2 regions of the Streptomyces sp. AgN23 genome follow, and region 2 is predicted to be linked to the other one. Evidence: riboswitches for the same ligand, from Rfam matches in the RefSeq annotation. Region 2 holds a riboswitch; the other holds the start of a gene.

Region 1 (7,149 bases), 1.8 Mb from region 2:
GGGAGGAGATCCTGCCCGCCCTCGGGCAGGCAGAGGTAGGCGGCTTCGTGCCGGGGAATTTCCGCGAGGGCGTGAAGTGGTGCGAAGGCATCCAGACGGATGCGCTGCTCATCACGCTCGAGAAGGACGATAAGGACTTCTCGCCGCAGACCCGGTACAAGGACTTCGCTATGGGCCCAGACCGCTTCCACTGGGAATCGCAGAACCAAACATCTGATTCCTCTCCCACGGGGCAGCGCTACCAGCACCACACGAAACGGGGATCCCACGTGCTGCTCTTCGTGCGGCGCTACAAGAAGACGGACATAGGAGGGCCCCAGCCCTGGATGCTGATCGGCCCTGCCGAATACGAATCCCACAAGGGCAGCAAGCCCATGGGCATTGTCTGGCGACTCCAGCATGAGCTGCCCGCCGATGTCTGGACCTACTCGGCCATTGCAGCGGGGTAGGTCAATCGGCTGCGTGCAGATCTGCCTCGAAGTGCGTTTGGGCCCGAACCAAGGCTGTATCTGGGTCCTGCCCATGGGCGCGAAACCAGTGGAGCAAGTCGGCAATCAATGTGATCGCCGCCTCTTCCCAGCTTGCCGGCCCTAGTCGAGTCGGAGAGCTCGACAGAGGTACCGACGGACCGTAAAGGGTGAGCAGGGCCTCTGCGCGATGCACTTGAGGGCTGTCTACATGAGTGTCGTTCCGCACGAGCTCAGTGGCGATCTCGCACCAGGTGATCTTGCCCTTCTCGGTCGGGATCACCCCCCAACGGTCTGCCATCGCCGTGACCAATGCCAAGCCTCGACCCGACTCGGATGCACTTGTTGCGCTGACCAACGTCGGCAACGTCTTGCCGTCGGGGTCGTGGACCTCAATGCGTACATGAGTGCCCTTCATGGCGACCACCAAGGTCGTCGGAGTACCGGTGCCGACGTGGGTAATGACGTTGGCGACGAGTTCGCTGACGCATGATCTGTGCCACCTCAACCAGGTGAGGCAGTCCCCATAGTGTCAAGTGTGTACGCACGATCCGGCAGGGCCGCGACTTCGCCGGGCTCCGCAAGGAAGGGAAGGTCCCATGCCTTCCTCGACATGCAGTGTTCGATGACCACGACTCAGCCTTTTCCGCTGGGCGACGCCACGCAATCACTCATCGCGATCACGCAATGGCCCTTCGCATGATCAACGTACGGATGGAGCGGCAGGTTCTCCTGACGAGCGCCAGCTCTCTCGACCTGTGGGCGATCCTTAATGAGAGCGTGCTGCAGCACACCATCGGCAACGCCAAGATCATGCTCAGTCAATTCGAACACTTGTTGAAAATGGCTGAGTTGAAGAACATCACGATCCAGGTGCTGCCGTTCGATGCTGGAACTTACCCCGCCGTCGGGGCATTCACCATCCTAGGTTTTCCGGACCAGGAGGACCCCGACATGGTGTACCGCGACGGCCTGACAGACGCGGTGTATCTGGAGCGTCCGGAAGAGATCGCTCTCTACGCCAAGGCGTTTGACAATCTACGTGCTCTGTCCTTGAGTCCTCAGCGGTCGAGTGACCTGATCAGACGAGCGGCACAAGGACTGTACTGATGACTGATATATCGCCTCTCCAATGGCGGAAGAGCAGCTACAGCAATGGCAGCGGAGGCAACTGCATAGAGATGGCCGAGCTGAAGTGCGGGGAGACCGCCGTGCGGGACTCCAAGGATCCGGGCGGGCCCGTGGTCGGGGTCTCGCACCGGGCGTGGGTGGACTTCGTGGGGGCCGTGCAGGACGGGCTGTTGGGCTGAGGTCCGTCTTCGTGGGTCTTGACCGTTCCGTCCGTGCGTCGACATGGCCGCCCTGCCCAGACGCCTTGCTGGGGACCGTGGCTGCGGACGATCATTCGGTGATGAGAGCCGAGGTGCGGGTATTCGTTGCCGATGGGCCGCTTCCCGATGAGGGGGCGAGTGGAGAAGAGATCGACAGGCGCGTCGAGCAGCTGGATGCGATCTCCGGGCCGGTCACGGCCCAGGAGGCCGGGGCTCTGGCCGATTGCTTCGGTCCGGACGATTGCCATGGCGTCGCCTGGACTCTGCTGCACCTCATCGAGACGGGCCCGAACCCCGTCCTCACCGTCAAGCCCGAGCCGGATGCCAATGAATGGCACGACCGTCTCTGGACGCGGGCCGCGAACGCGGGGCTCGTGGAGGGAGACTGACGGGCCGACGACGGTTCTCCGTGTCTGCTGCGTAGGGTCAAAGGCCAGGAGATCCTTGGAGTGGGAGGTATGGGGATGGCTGGAGTGCCGGCGGGGGTTGTGGCTGCGGGTGGGTTGGTCGGGGGGTATTCGGTGGCTCGGTGGACCAAGAAGCGGCCCTTGGGTGGGGTCGCGTTGGCCGCTGCCGGGGTCGTGGCCGCTCGGGGGTGGCGGGAGAAGGCGGGGAACGGGACGGCGGCCGCGCTCGGTGGGGCGTATGTCGCCGCATTCGCCGGGTCGCATCCGCTGGCGAAGAAGATCGGGGCCTGGCCGTCCGTCTTCGCCGTCGCCGGTGGCGTTGCCCTCGCGTCCTGGGCTCTTGCCGATCGGCGGTAAGGGTTCGTAAGCGTACGAGGGCGGGCTGGTCTGGTTCTTCGGGGTGCCCGCCCTCGTGGGGTTCCTGTCTGGTCGGCCGGCGCTCAGTCCGACGCCGAGGTCAGGAGGTCCAGCTCCGGCTTCGTCAGCTCGAGGTCGACCGACGCCAGCAGAGCGGGGAGCTGGTCGACGGAGCTGGCGCTGGCCAGGGGGGCCACGACTGTGGGCTGGGCGAGGAGCCAGGCCAGGGCGACCGTGGCGGGCTCGGTGCGGTGGTTGGCGGCGACGTCGTCCAGGGCGGCGAGGACCTTCTGGCCGCGCTCGGTCTCCAGGTGCTGGGCCGCGCCCGAGGAGCGGGGGCTGTCGACCGCCGTGCCCGGGCGGTACTTGCCGGTCAGGAAGCCGGACGCCAGGGAGTAGTACGGGATGGTCGCCAGGTGGTGGCGGGCGGCGACGTCGGCCAGCTCGCCCTCGAAGGTGTCGCGCGAGACCAGGTTGTAGTGCGGCTGGAGGGCGACGTAGCGGGCCAGGCGCTCGCGAGTGGAGAAGGCCAGTTGGGCCTCCAGGCGGTCCGCGCCGACGTTGGACGCGGCGATCTCGCGGACCTTGCCCTCCCTGACCAGCTCGTCCAGGGTGGTGATGATCTCCTCCACCGGCACCGACGGGTCGTCGTAATGCGTGTAGTAGAGGTCGATGTAGTCGGTCTGCAGCCGCTGGAGGGACTCCTCGACGCCCGCTTTGATGGCGGACGAGGTCAGCCCGCGCGGCTCCGGGGAGCCGGCGCCCACCTTGGTGGCGAGGACGACGTCGGAGCGGTTGCCGCGGGAGGCGAACCAGTTGCCGAGGATGGTCTCGGACTCGCCGCCCTCGTTGCCCGGTACCCAGACGGAGTAGACATCGGCGGTGTCGATGAAGTTGCCGCCCGCCGCCACGTAGGCGTCGAGCACCCGGAAGGACTCGGCCTCGTTCGCGGTCCAGCCGAAGACGTTCCCGCCGAGGGAGAGCGGGAAAACGGACAGATTACCGATCTTCTGTGTGTGGTCAGCCATACGTCTTTACAACGGTTGGCTGGGCCGGGTTGTTCCGGCCTGTTGTTCCGGCCTGTTGTTCCCGCGTGCGTTCCTGAGGGGCGGCCCCGTCGGGACGTAAAGCCCCGTCGGGACGTAAACCGGCGGCCCTGGCGTCAAGGGGGGAGAGAGCGCCAGAGCCGCCGGAGTATCAGGGGTTGTATCAGGGGTTCATCCCGTGCTGGCGCAGCCAGGGCATCGGGTCGATCGGCGAGCCGCCGCCCGGCCGGACCTCGATGTGGAGGTGCGGGCCGGTCACATTGCCGGTGGCGCCGACCCGGCCGATGACGTCGCCCGCCGTCACCTTGCCCGAGGTGACGACCATCGAGGACAGGTGGCAGTACCAGACCTCGGTGCCGTCGCTGAGGGTCAGCACGATGCGGTAGCCGTACGAACCGGCCCAGCCGGCCTGGGTGATGGTGCCGCCGTGCACCGCCTTGGCCGGGGTGCCGGTCGGGGCGGCGAAGTCCTGGCCGGTGTGGTCGGCCGACCATATGTCGCCCGCCTGGCCGAAGCTCGCGGTCAGGGTGTACGAGCCGACGGGGAGGGTGTACGCGGCGGCGAGCCTGGCCTGGCGCTCGGCCGCGGCCTTCTTCTCGGCCGCCTCCTTCGCCCGCTGCTCGGCGGCCTTCTTCTCGGCCTCGACCTTGGCCTTCCGCTGGGCGGCCACCTCCGCGGCCTGGTCGGATGCCTTCTCCGCGGCGGCCTTCGCCGCGGCGGTGCGGCTGTCCTCGTCCGCCGCGTTCTGCTGGTTCTCGGCCTGCTGGAGGATGCGGGCGCGGAGCGCCTCGCCCGCGTCGGTGGTGCCGCGCTGCTCGTCCTCGCTGGTCAGACCGGCCTGGGAGAGCGGGGCGGCAGCCGTCTGCGGGTCGCTGCTGCTGTCGTCCGACATCCAGGAGCCGATGCCGGGCAGGTCCTTGGCGGCGGGCAGGCTGGCCTTGACCTCATCGGCGACATGACCGAGGTCCGGCATAGAAATGGGCGGCTTGGGACGGTCCTTGGCGCTGGCCATGCCGCCCGCACCGACCGCCGCGATCACGCCGACCCCGAGGACGGCGCCGCTGCGCGCCATGGTCCCGCCGCGCTGCTTGGCCACGCGGTGCCGGCCGCGTACCGGAGCGATGGACTCCTCGGTGGGGTTCCACTCCTCCCAGGGCTCGGTCTCGAATCCGGCACCCGGGCCCTCGAACGCGTCCCCATCCGCATCCGGGTACCGATCGTCGGGGGCGAAGTAGCCGTCCCCGGAACTCATCCCGACGCCGGCGTCAAAGCCGGGGCCGTAGGCGGTGGCGGTCCCCAAACCGCCTCCCCGTGTGCGATACGGGGCCTCGTCCAGGGCAGACCTGTTGGACGCCACGGAGGCGCACTCCTTTCCTTCCTTCTCGCCTACCGGGTTAGCTGACGGGTTCGGAGCAGGAAGGTCTCCTACGGGTCAGGTTCGACCCGATTCACCCCAAGGTGTTGGTTCCCCGGTTCCCTTGGTGCTGCTGGTGGTGCGGTACTGCCAGTGTGCGTACGGGATTCGGCGACGGCGCACGGTGCCGCCCTTGCGACGGTTGTGACGACCGCGCTGCGTTATCGAACGTTAATAGAGAGCGCGATGTGATTCCAAGCTGTTCTGAGGAATCCGCGCACCTTTGGCATGAACTTAACCCTCAAGAAGGGGCATATGAGGGCGAGTCGGCGCACTGGCCAAAGGTTTGCAAAAACGCGTGCGGGTCGATCGTGCAGCAATTGTTATGCGGAGGGGGCTCGGCCGACTACGCACGGTATGGACCCGGTCGGCTAAGGACGGTGGGGAGCGTCGCTGTCCCTCGTACGGCCGGTGCGGTGCGCATCACCGTCGTCGCGCCCGTTCCCCCGTCCGTTCCCGCGGGCCGGGGTCCGGCGGACCGCCAGCAGCGCCATGTCGTCCGACGTCCCGCCGTCCGTATGGCGCTCGACATCGGCCACCAACGCGTCCAGCAGCTCCTGCGGATCGGCGAAGCGGCGGCCGCGCAGCTGCTTCGCCGGGTCGTAGAACTCGCCATTGCGGTCCCGGGCCTCCGTCACCCCGTCCGTGAACAGCAGCAGCGTCTCCCCCTCCGCGAACCCCAGCTCCATCACCCGGTCCGGCCACCCGGCCAACTCCCCCATCCCCATCGGCAGCGCCGCCGCCTCCGGCTCCAGGGCGCGCACCGCTCCGTCCTCCGTCATGAGCAGCGGCGCCGGATGGCCGCGGTTGAGCAGTCGCAGAGTGGAGTCGCCACGCGGAATCTCGGCCACCACCGCCGTCGTGAACCCCTCGAACACCTCCAGGTCGGCCCGCCGGGCGCCCTCACGCTGCAGCGCCCGCTCCAGGCGACCCACGAGCGCCTCCAGGGTCGTCTCCTGCTCCGCCGCCTCCCGGAAGCAGCCCAGCAGGATCGCCACGACCTCCACGGCCCCCAGCCCCTTGCCGCGTACGTCGCCGACGGTCAGCCGTACGCCGTGCGGGGTGTCCTGGACCGCGTACAGGTCACCGCCGATCGCCGCGTACTTCTCCGCCGGGACGTAGCGCGCGGCGATCTCCAGCCCGGCGAGACGGGCGGGCGGCGCGGGCAGGACGGCGCGCTGAGCAGCCTCCGCGATGCCGCGCGCCGAGGCGAGCCGGTGGTAGCTGCGGCGTACGACACGGTTGATCGCCACCGCCAGCACGGTCACGGTGGTGACCGTGACGATCTCGGTGGCCGCCTGGGTCGGGTCCGTCACACCGTGAAACTCCGCCAGCAGACAGGTCGTGAGGACGGCGATGACGGCCATGATGACGGTCTGCCGCAGCGGGAAGAGCGCCGCGGCGACCAGAGGGGCGGCGGCGAAGAAGGGCGAGGCGGTGTAGCCGGACGGGGTGGCCAGGTCGAAGCTGACGCCGCCGAGGATGAGGATGGCGGGAACCCAACGGGCCACCCGGCCCAGCAGCCCCTGGTGAGCGTCCTCGGCCGGGCCGGGCCCCGCGGTGGGGCCGGTGAATGCGTCGGCGGAGGCAGCACCGGCCGCAGCGCCGGTGTCGATGAGCGTGTGCAGGCGGGTGCGGCGGCGGTGGGTGCGCGGGCGGCTCAGCCGGGGCCAGGCCGTACGCCACTTGGTACGGGCGCCCGTACGAGCCCTGCTCCCTCGCACCCGCACCGGCTTCTCTCGCTTCCCTGGTCCGCGTCCCGCCGCGTCTCGGCGTCGCCGTCGTCACAGCGTCGCCGTCGCCACCCTCGTCGCCTTCTCCACCTTCGTCACCAGGCTTCCGGCTGACGGGCGGCCAGGCGAATCGGTGTCGGCCAAGCGGGTGCCGGACGGGCGCCGTGAGCGGGCCCATCTCCCGCGCGTGCGCTGCGGGCAGGCGGCGGGCACGGGGAGGGGGCACTGCGGGCACGTGGAGGCCGCACACGGGCACTCAGCGGGCACGCGGCGGGCGCCCTGCGGCGCGTCAGAGGCTGTGGGCCTGTCAGAGGCTGTGGGCCCGTCAGAGCCGCGCAGGCGTTACGGGCGTCAGAGGTTACGCGGCGGGTGCCCTGCCGCCCCGTCAGGGGCT
Region 2 (7,149 bases):
CTCGGCGGCCCGTACCGCGGCGTCGGGGTCGGGCGCGGGGAGAGCGGGCAGCACGCTGACGCCGTAGCGGGCCAGGAGGCGCTGGGTGTCGGCGGCGGACAGCTCGACGCCGAGGCCCGCGTCGTCGCCGGGCCCGCCGCCCGTACCGTCGGCCTTACCCTCGCCCGTCCCGCCTCCTGTGGCTTCGCTCTTACCGTCGCCGGTCTCGCCGCCCGCGCCGTCGCCCGGGGTGCCGTCGCCCGGGGCGAGCAGCACCTGAATGTCGGCGGCAGCACCTGCCTCGTCGATGTCGTCGTACCCGGGGACCCGCCCGGGCTCGGCGGCCTCCTGCCGCCAGCGCGCGTACCGCACGGCCTCGGCGAGCGCGCGCACGGCCCGCTCGGCGGCGGGGTAGGCGGGGATCCGGCGGGTGCCAGGGGCGGGCTCGCCACCGGTGCCGGCCAGGGCCTCCGCGAGTTCCTGGATCTCCAGGTGGACCACGGCCACCGGCTTGGCCGGACCGGGCCCGGAAGCGTGGGCCGCCTCCCTTACGGCCGTGGCGAGTGCCTCCGCGCTGCCGTCGCCGTCCCCGGGGCCGGTATTTCCGTCGCCGACCGAGGGAATGGCGGTGACCACGACGGCGTCGCAGGCGTCGTCGGTAAGGGCCTCGGTCAGGGCGCGCCGGAAATCGTCCGGGGCGGCGGCCGTGGTCAGGTCGCGGGGCGGCAGCGGGCGGAGCCCCTCGGTGAGGCAGGCGTCGTAGGTGATCAGGCCGAGCGACTCGGAGTTGCCGAGGATGGCGACGCGCGGACCGGCGGGCAGCGGCTGGGAGGCGAGCAGTACCCCGGTGTCGGCGAGTTCGGTGACGGTGTCGACCCGGATGACGCCCGCCTGCCGCAGCAGATCGGAGACGGTGGCGTCCGGGATCTGGGTGGTGGGCACGGCATGGCCGGTAGGGGCGCTGCCGGTGTGGCGGGCGCCCTTGACGACGACCACCGGTTTGACGGCGGCGGTGCGCCGGGCGAGCCGGGTGAACTTGCGGGGGTTGCCGATCGACTCCAGGTACATCAGGACGACATCGGTGTGCGGATCGTCGTACCAGTACTGGAGGAGGTCGTTGCCCGAGACATCGGCGCGGTTACCCGCGGAGACGAAGGTCGATATTCCCGCGATCCCGGCCAGGCTCGCCAGCCCGGCGCCGCGCCGGTGCAGTCCGGACAGCAGTGCGATGCCAATCGCCCCGGACTGGGTGAACAGGCCCAGCCGCCCGGGGTTGGGCAGCCGCGGGGACAGGGAGGCATTCAGCCGGACTCCCTCGGCGGTGTTGCTGACGCCGAAGGCGTTGGGGCCGATGACGCGCATGCCGTACGACCGGGCCTGGCGGACGAGGTCGCGCTGCCGGTCGCGGCCCTCGCTCCCGCTCTCGGCGTATCCGGCGGAGAGCACGACGAGGCCCTGGACGCCGTGCTCGCCGCATTCGGCCACGACAGCGGGCACCCGGTCGGCGGGGACGGCCACGACGGCGAGGTCCACGGGCTCCTCTATGGCGCGCAGCGAGCGGTGGGCCGGGACACCCTCGGGCGCGAGGTGCGCCATGTCGTCGGGGAAGGCGTGGTTGACGGCGTGGACGCGCCCCGTGAAGCCGCCGTCCAGGAGGTTGCGGAGCACGGTGCGGCCGACGCCGCCGGGCGTGCGGCTGGTGCCGATGACGGCGACGGAGCCGGGCGCGAGCAGCCGCTGGACGGAGCGGGCCTCGGCCCGCTGCTCGCGGGCGCGCATGACGGCCAGGGAGCGGTCGGTGGGTTCGAGATCGAATTCGAGGCGGACGACCCCGTCCTCGAAGCTGCGCTTCTGGGTGTAGCCCGCGTCCGTGAACACCTTGATCATCTTGGTGTTGGCGGGCAGCACCTCGGCGGCGAACCGGCGGATGTCGCGCTCGCGTGCGACGGCGGCGATGTGTTCGAGGAGCGCGGAGGCCACCCCGCGACCCTGGTGGGCGTCCTGGACGAGGAAGGCGACCTCGGCCTCGTCGGCGGGGGCCGCGGCCGGAATCCCCCTTCCGTCGATGCGGTCGTAGCGCACCGTGGCGATGAACTCATCCCCCACGATGGCCGCCAGGCCCACCCGGTCGACGTAGTCGTGGTGGGTGAAGCGGTGGACATCGCGGTCGGACAGGCGGGGATAGGGCGCGAAGAAGCGGTAGTACTTCGACTCGTCCGACACCCGTTCGTAGAAGCTCACCAGCCGCTGGGCGTCATCAGGGGTGATGGGACGGACCTGTGCCGTGCCGCCGTCTCGCAGCACCACATCGGCTTCCCAGTGGGTCGGGTAGGCGTGATGGTCCGACGGGCTCCGCATGGGGCCCAGGGTACGGGCCCGCCCGGTCCGGATGGTGGACACCCTTGCGTCGGGGCCGAGTGTCGGGGGAAGGTCCGTATCGGGCCAGTCCGGGCATGCTCGGGCCCACTCGGACATCGACCGGGTGAATCCGGACACCGTATGATTTTGGTCTAGACAACAGCACCCGTCACACCTGAAGGGCAACACCATGGCTGAGCGCCGCGTCACCATCGGCTGGGCCGAGGGCCTGCACGCCCGCCCTGCGTCGATCTTCGTCCGGGCGGCCACCGCCGCCGGCGTCCCCATCACGATCGCCAAGGGCGACGGCACCCCGGTCAACGCCGCCTCCATGCTGGCCGTGCTGGGCCTGGGCGCCCAGGGCGGCGAGGAGGTCGTCCTCGCCTCCGACGCGGACGATGCCGAGGTCGCGCTCGACCGGCTGGCGAAGCTGGTGGCGGAGGGCCTCGAGGAGCTTCCCGAGACCGTCTGATCCACCGTCCGATTCACATGTGATTCCTATGTGATTCCCGTGTGATTCAAGGGTTCGGCACGACGGGGCCGCGGTGACCATTACGGCCACCGCGGCCCCGCTGTTTTTCCGTTTCCACCCGGACTCGGCGGACCGAAAACCGGGCGCCGCGAAACCACGCGGAGAATTCCCGAGAGTTGTATACGGGATCGCTGTTAATTCCGGCCGCTCGCCGTGTTGACGGAATGTTTCGAAGCGCTCACCGGGAGGGGGCGGCGCAGCCGGTATTCCGCCAGGGCGCGCTCGGTGTGCGCGGCGGCGAGCGCCCGCGCCCGGTCGGCGTCGCCACGCGCCACCGCGTCCACCAGCGCGCCGTGCTCCGCCCAGGACTCCACGGCCCGCGCTGCGGGGTCGGGGCGCCGGGCACCCCCGGGCCGTGCGGGCTGCGGCGCGGGCACGGCCGCGTAGACCCACGCGGTCTTGCGGCGCAGCTGGACGAGCATCGCGGCCAGGCTCGGGCTGCCGGACGCCTGGGCGAGCGTCTCGTGGAACCAATCGCCCAACGGCCGCAGCTCGCCGAGCCGGCCGTGCTGGGCCCGCTCACGGCCGAGCCGGACCAGCCCGCGCAGCACCTTCAGATGAGCCTCGGTGCGGCGCTGTGCGGCCCGCGCGGCGCCCAGCGGCTCCAGCAGCGCCCGGATGTCCAGCAGATCGGCCGCCTCGCGCTCGGAGGGCTGGGCGACGCAGGCCCCCGCATGCCGCCGGGTCGTCACGAAGCCCTCGGACTCCAGGGTGCGCAGGGCCTCGCGGACCGGCACCCGCGAGACGCCGTAGCGCCGGGCGAGAAGTTCCTCGGTGAGCCGGCTGCCGGGCTGATAGGTGCCGGAGACGATGTCGTCGCGAATCGCCGTGCACACCGCATGCGCCGAAATCCGGCGACCGCCCTGGACGGCGGTCGTATCCCCGCTCACTTCCGGTCCCACATTGTCGAACCTCCGCCTAAATACCCGCGAAACGCATCCATGGAACGCGCGTTGAACGACTCTATTCCCATCGGACGTCATTTCCGATGGCGGGGTGCATTTCATGGATATTTTTTGGTCAGCGGGCGGCGGCACGCCGAAGGCCCCGTCCGGTGGACGGGGCCTTCTCGGAGTCTCGCGGGGTCGGACGTGAGCGGAGTCCCCCGGGGTCAGACGTTGACGCCGTGCGAGCGCAGATACGACAGGGGGTCGATGTCCGAGCCGTAGTCCGGGCTGGTGCGGGCCTCGAAGTGCAGATGCGGCCCGGTGACGTTGCCGGTGGCGCCCGACAGGCCGATCTGCTGCCCGGGGGTGACCTTCTGGCCGACCGAGACACTGATCGACGACAGGTGGCCGTACTGGGTGTAGGTGCCGTCGTTCATCTTGATGACGACGTTGTTGCCGTAGGAGCCGCCCCAGCCCGCCTCGACGATCTCGCCCATGCCCACGGAGTGCACCGAGGTGCCGGAGGAGGCGTGGAAGTCGATGCCGGTGTGGCTGCCGGAGGACCACAGTCCGCTGGCCGCCTCGTAGCCGGTGGAGACGTAGGAGCCGCTGATCGGCGACTCGAAGGTGTTGAGACGCTTGCGCTCGGCCTCGCGCGCCGCGCGCTCCTTGGCCTCGCGCTCGGCCTTGGCCTTCTTCGCCGCGGCCTCCGCCTTTCTGGCGGCCTCCTGGCGGGCGATCGCCTCCGCCTTGGCCTTGGCAGCGGCCTGCTCGGCGGCGGTCTCCTGGGCCTGCGCCTGGTCCTCGATGTGGTCCGCGATCCCGTCGCCGATCACGATCGCCTGGGTCAGACCGGTCTGCTGGGGACTGGGGGCCGTGTCGGCCGCGAACGCCTGTCCGGTGATCCCGGCGACCACACCCGAGGCGACGGTGGTGATGCCCACGACGTTCGCGCCGGTGCGGACGTTGACCTTGGTGGTGCGGCGGTGTTTCCCGGTGGCAGTGCGGGTGGACGCCATACTGAGGCGCACTCCTTTCCTTCCTTCTCGCCTACCGGGTTAGCTGACGGGTTCGGAGCAGGAAGGTCTCCTACGGACTCCTCCCCCGGCCGGGGAAGGCGCCCGATTCACCCCTGGGGACGTGTGGGTCCCCGGCTCCCCTGGCTCGCGCCGTACGGGGACTCGGCGATGACTGTCCGTGCCGCGGGTGCGGCGGGTTGCTGGCGAACAGCCGGACTGACGCTAAACGGGCCCGCTTTCGATCACCAAACGGTTCCGGTTTTTTGTTGCTCTCCCCACAAACCAAACAAGCTGTCACTCCCGCAAATCGGGCATGACGGAAGGACCCCGGCACCCTTACGGGGGCCAGGGTCCTTCCGTTGTGAACTCGTTGACCGGACCGTCTGCCGGATCGTCGGTGAACCCGCATCGCCAGTGAGCCGACCTGGGCGTCGGCTCCTCGGCCGGATCCGGCCAATCGGCCAACTCCGGGCGGCTCAGCCGGAGATGACGCGCACCTCGCCGATGCCCAGCGCCCTGACCGGCTCCTCAATCGCCGAGGCATCCCCGACCAGCACCGTGACCAGCCGGTCCGCCGGGAAGGCGCTCACCACCGCGGCGGTCGCCTCCACCGTGCCGGTCTCCGCGAGGCGGGCGTACAACTGCGCCTGGAAATCGTCCGGAAGGTGCTGCTCGACCTGGTCGGCGAGAGTGCCCGCGACGGACGCCGCCGTCTCGTACTTCAGCGGGGCGACGCCCACCAGGTTCTGCACCGCGACATCGCGCTCCTCGTCGGTGAGCCCCTCCTCCTTCAGCGTGCGCAGCACCTTCCAGAGGTCCTCCAGCGCGGGACCGGTGACCTCGGTGGCCACCGAGCCGCTGATCGCCAGCATCGCGGCGCCCGCGGAGCCACCCGAGGGCGCCGGAGGCGCCGAGCGCAGCACCTGGCCGAAGGCGCGCACCCCGTAGGTGTAGCCCTTCTCCTCGCGCAGCACACGGTCGAGGCGGGAGGTGAGGGTGCCGCCGAGGCAGTACGTGCCGAGCACCTGCGCGGGCCAGATCCGGTCATGGCGGTCGGCGCCGACGCGCCCGATGAGCAGCTGGGTCTGCACCGCGCCCGGCCGGTCGACGATCACCACACGGCCGAGGTCGTCCGCGACGATCGGGGGAACCGGGCGCGGCGCGCCCGCCCCGCCCGTCCAGGCGCCCAGGGTGTCGGCGAGCGCCCCGTCGAGGTCGACCCCGGTGAGGTCGCCCACGATGACGGCGGTGGCCGTGGAGGGGCGGACATGCGCCTGGTAGAAGGCCCGCACGGCCGCGGCGTCGATGCCCTCGATGGTCTCCTGGGTGCCCTGGCGCGGCCGGGACATCCGCGACTCGGCCGGGAAGAGGGCCGCGGAGAGGGCCATCGAGGCCCGGCGGGCCGGATTGGCCAGCTCATGGGGGATCTCGTCCAGCCGGTTGCGCACCAGCCGCTCGACCTCGCCGTCGGGGAAGGCGGGCGCGCGCAGGGCGTCGGCCAGCAGACCGAGCGCCTTGGGCAGCCGGGAGACCGGGACCTCCAGGGAGACGCGGAGGCCGGGGTGGTCGGCATGCGCGTCCAGCGTGGCGCCGCAGCGCTCGAGCTCGGCGGCGAACTCCTCGGCGTCGTGCTTGTCGGTGCCCTCCGACAGGGCGCGCGCCATGATCGTGGCGACGCCTTCGAGCCCGGTCGGCTCGGCGTCCAGCGGCGCCTCCAGATTGATCTCGACGGCGACGACCTGCTGGCCGGGGCGGTGGCAGCGCAGCACGGTAAGGCCGTTGGACAGCTCACCGCGCTCGGGGGCCGGGAACGCCCACGGCTTGGGCGCACCGCCCTTGGGCCGCGGGTGGAAGGTCATGGTCGCGGTGACGGCGTCGCTCACTGGGCCGCCTCCCCTTCTGCTGCATCGGTCTCGGCGGCTTCGGCGGTGTCGGCTGCGTCCTCGGCGCCCTGGACGGGCTCGTAGACCAGCACGGCGCGGTTGTCGGGGCGCAGCCGCGCCGCGGCCACGGCCCGCACCTCCTCGGCGGTGATGTCGAGCACCCGCTCCACGGCGGTCAGCGCCAGCTGCGGGTCGCCGAAGAGCACGGCGTACCGGCAGAGCTCGTCGGCCCGGCCGCCGACCGTGGCAAGCCGGTCCAGCCACTCACGCTCGATCTGCGCCTGCGCCCGCTCCATCTCCTGCGGGGTCGGCCCCTCCTCGGCGAAGCGGGCCAGCTCCTCGTCGACGGCGGTCTCGATGGCCGGCACCTCGACACCGCCGGAGGTCTTCACGTCCAGCCAGCCCAGCGAGGGGGCGCCGGACAGCCGCAGCAGGCCGAATCCGGCGGCCACAGCGGTGCGGTCGCGGCGCACCAGGCGGTTGTGGAGCCG

The links. Region 2 has a riboswitch for cyclic di-AMP ahead of AS97_RS32985 (M23 family metallopeptidase). Riboswitches for the same ligand answer to the same signal wherever they lie in the genome.
Positions count from the first base shown of each region.
Region 1: it holds a riboswitch for cyclic di-AMP, as region 2 does, so the genes downstream of both, AS97_RS25175 (M23 family metallopeptidase) here and AS97_RS32985 (M23 family metallopeptidase) in region 2, are expected to answer to the same signal.

Region 1 is NZ_CP007153.1:5,823,242-5,830,390, reverse strand. Features, by position in the region: gene AS97_RS25210 (DEAD/DEAH box helicase) at 1-449, shown strand, start outside; gene AS97_RS25205 (ATP-binding protein) at 451-897, opposite strand; gene AS97_RS25200 (DUF5753 domain-containing protein) at 1,086-1,577, shown strand; gene AS97_RS25195 (DUF397 domain-containing protein) at 1,577-1,777, shown strand; gene AS97_RS25190 (hypothetical protein) at 1,855-2,187, shown strand; gene AS97_RS25185 (hypothetical protein) at 2,263-2,562, shown strand; gene AS97_RS25180 (aldo/keto reductase) at 2,646-3,590, opposite strand; gene AS97_RS25175 (M23 family metallopeptidase) at 3,772-4,965, opposite strand; cyclic di-AMP (ydaO/yuaA leader) riboswitch at 4,977-5,146, opposite strand; gene AS97_RS25170 (PP2C family protein-serine/threonine phosphatase) at 5,394-6,545, opposite strand.
Region 2 is NZ_CP007153.1:7,586,545-7,593,693, reverse strand. Features, by position in the region: gene AS97_RS33000 (bifunctional GNAT family N-acetyltransferase/acetate--CoA ligase family protein) at 1-2,337, opposite strand, end outside; gene AS97_RS32995 (HPr family phosphocarrier protein) at 2,528-2,809, shown strand; gene AS97_RS32990 (GntR family transcriptional regulator) at 3,004-3,759, opposite strand; gene AS97_RS32985 (M23 family metallopeptidase) at 3,981-4,775, opposite strand; cyclic di-AMP (ydaO/yuaA leader) riboswitch at 4,790-4,953, opposite strand; gene AS97_RS32980 (pitrilysin family protein) at 5,252-6,658, opposite strand; gene AS97_RS32975 (pitrilysin family protein) at 6,655-7,149, opposite strand, start outside.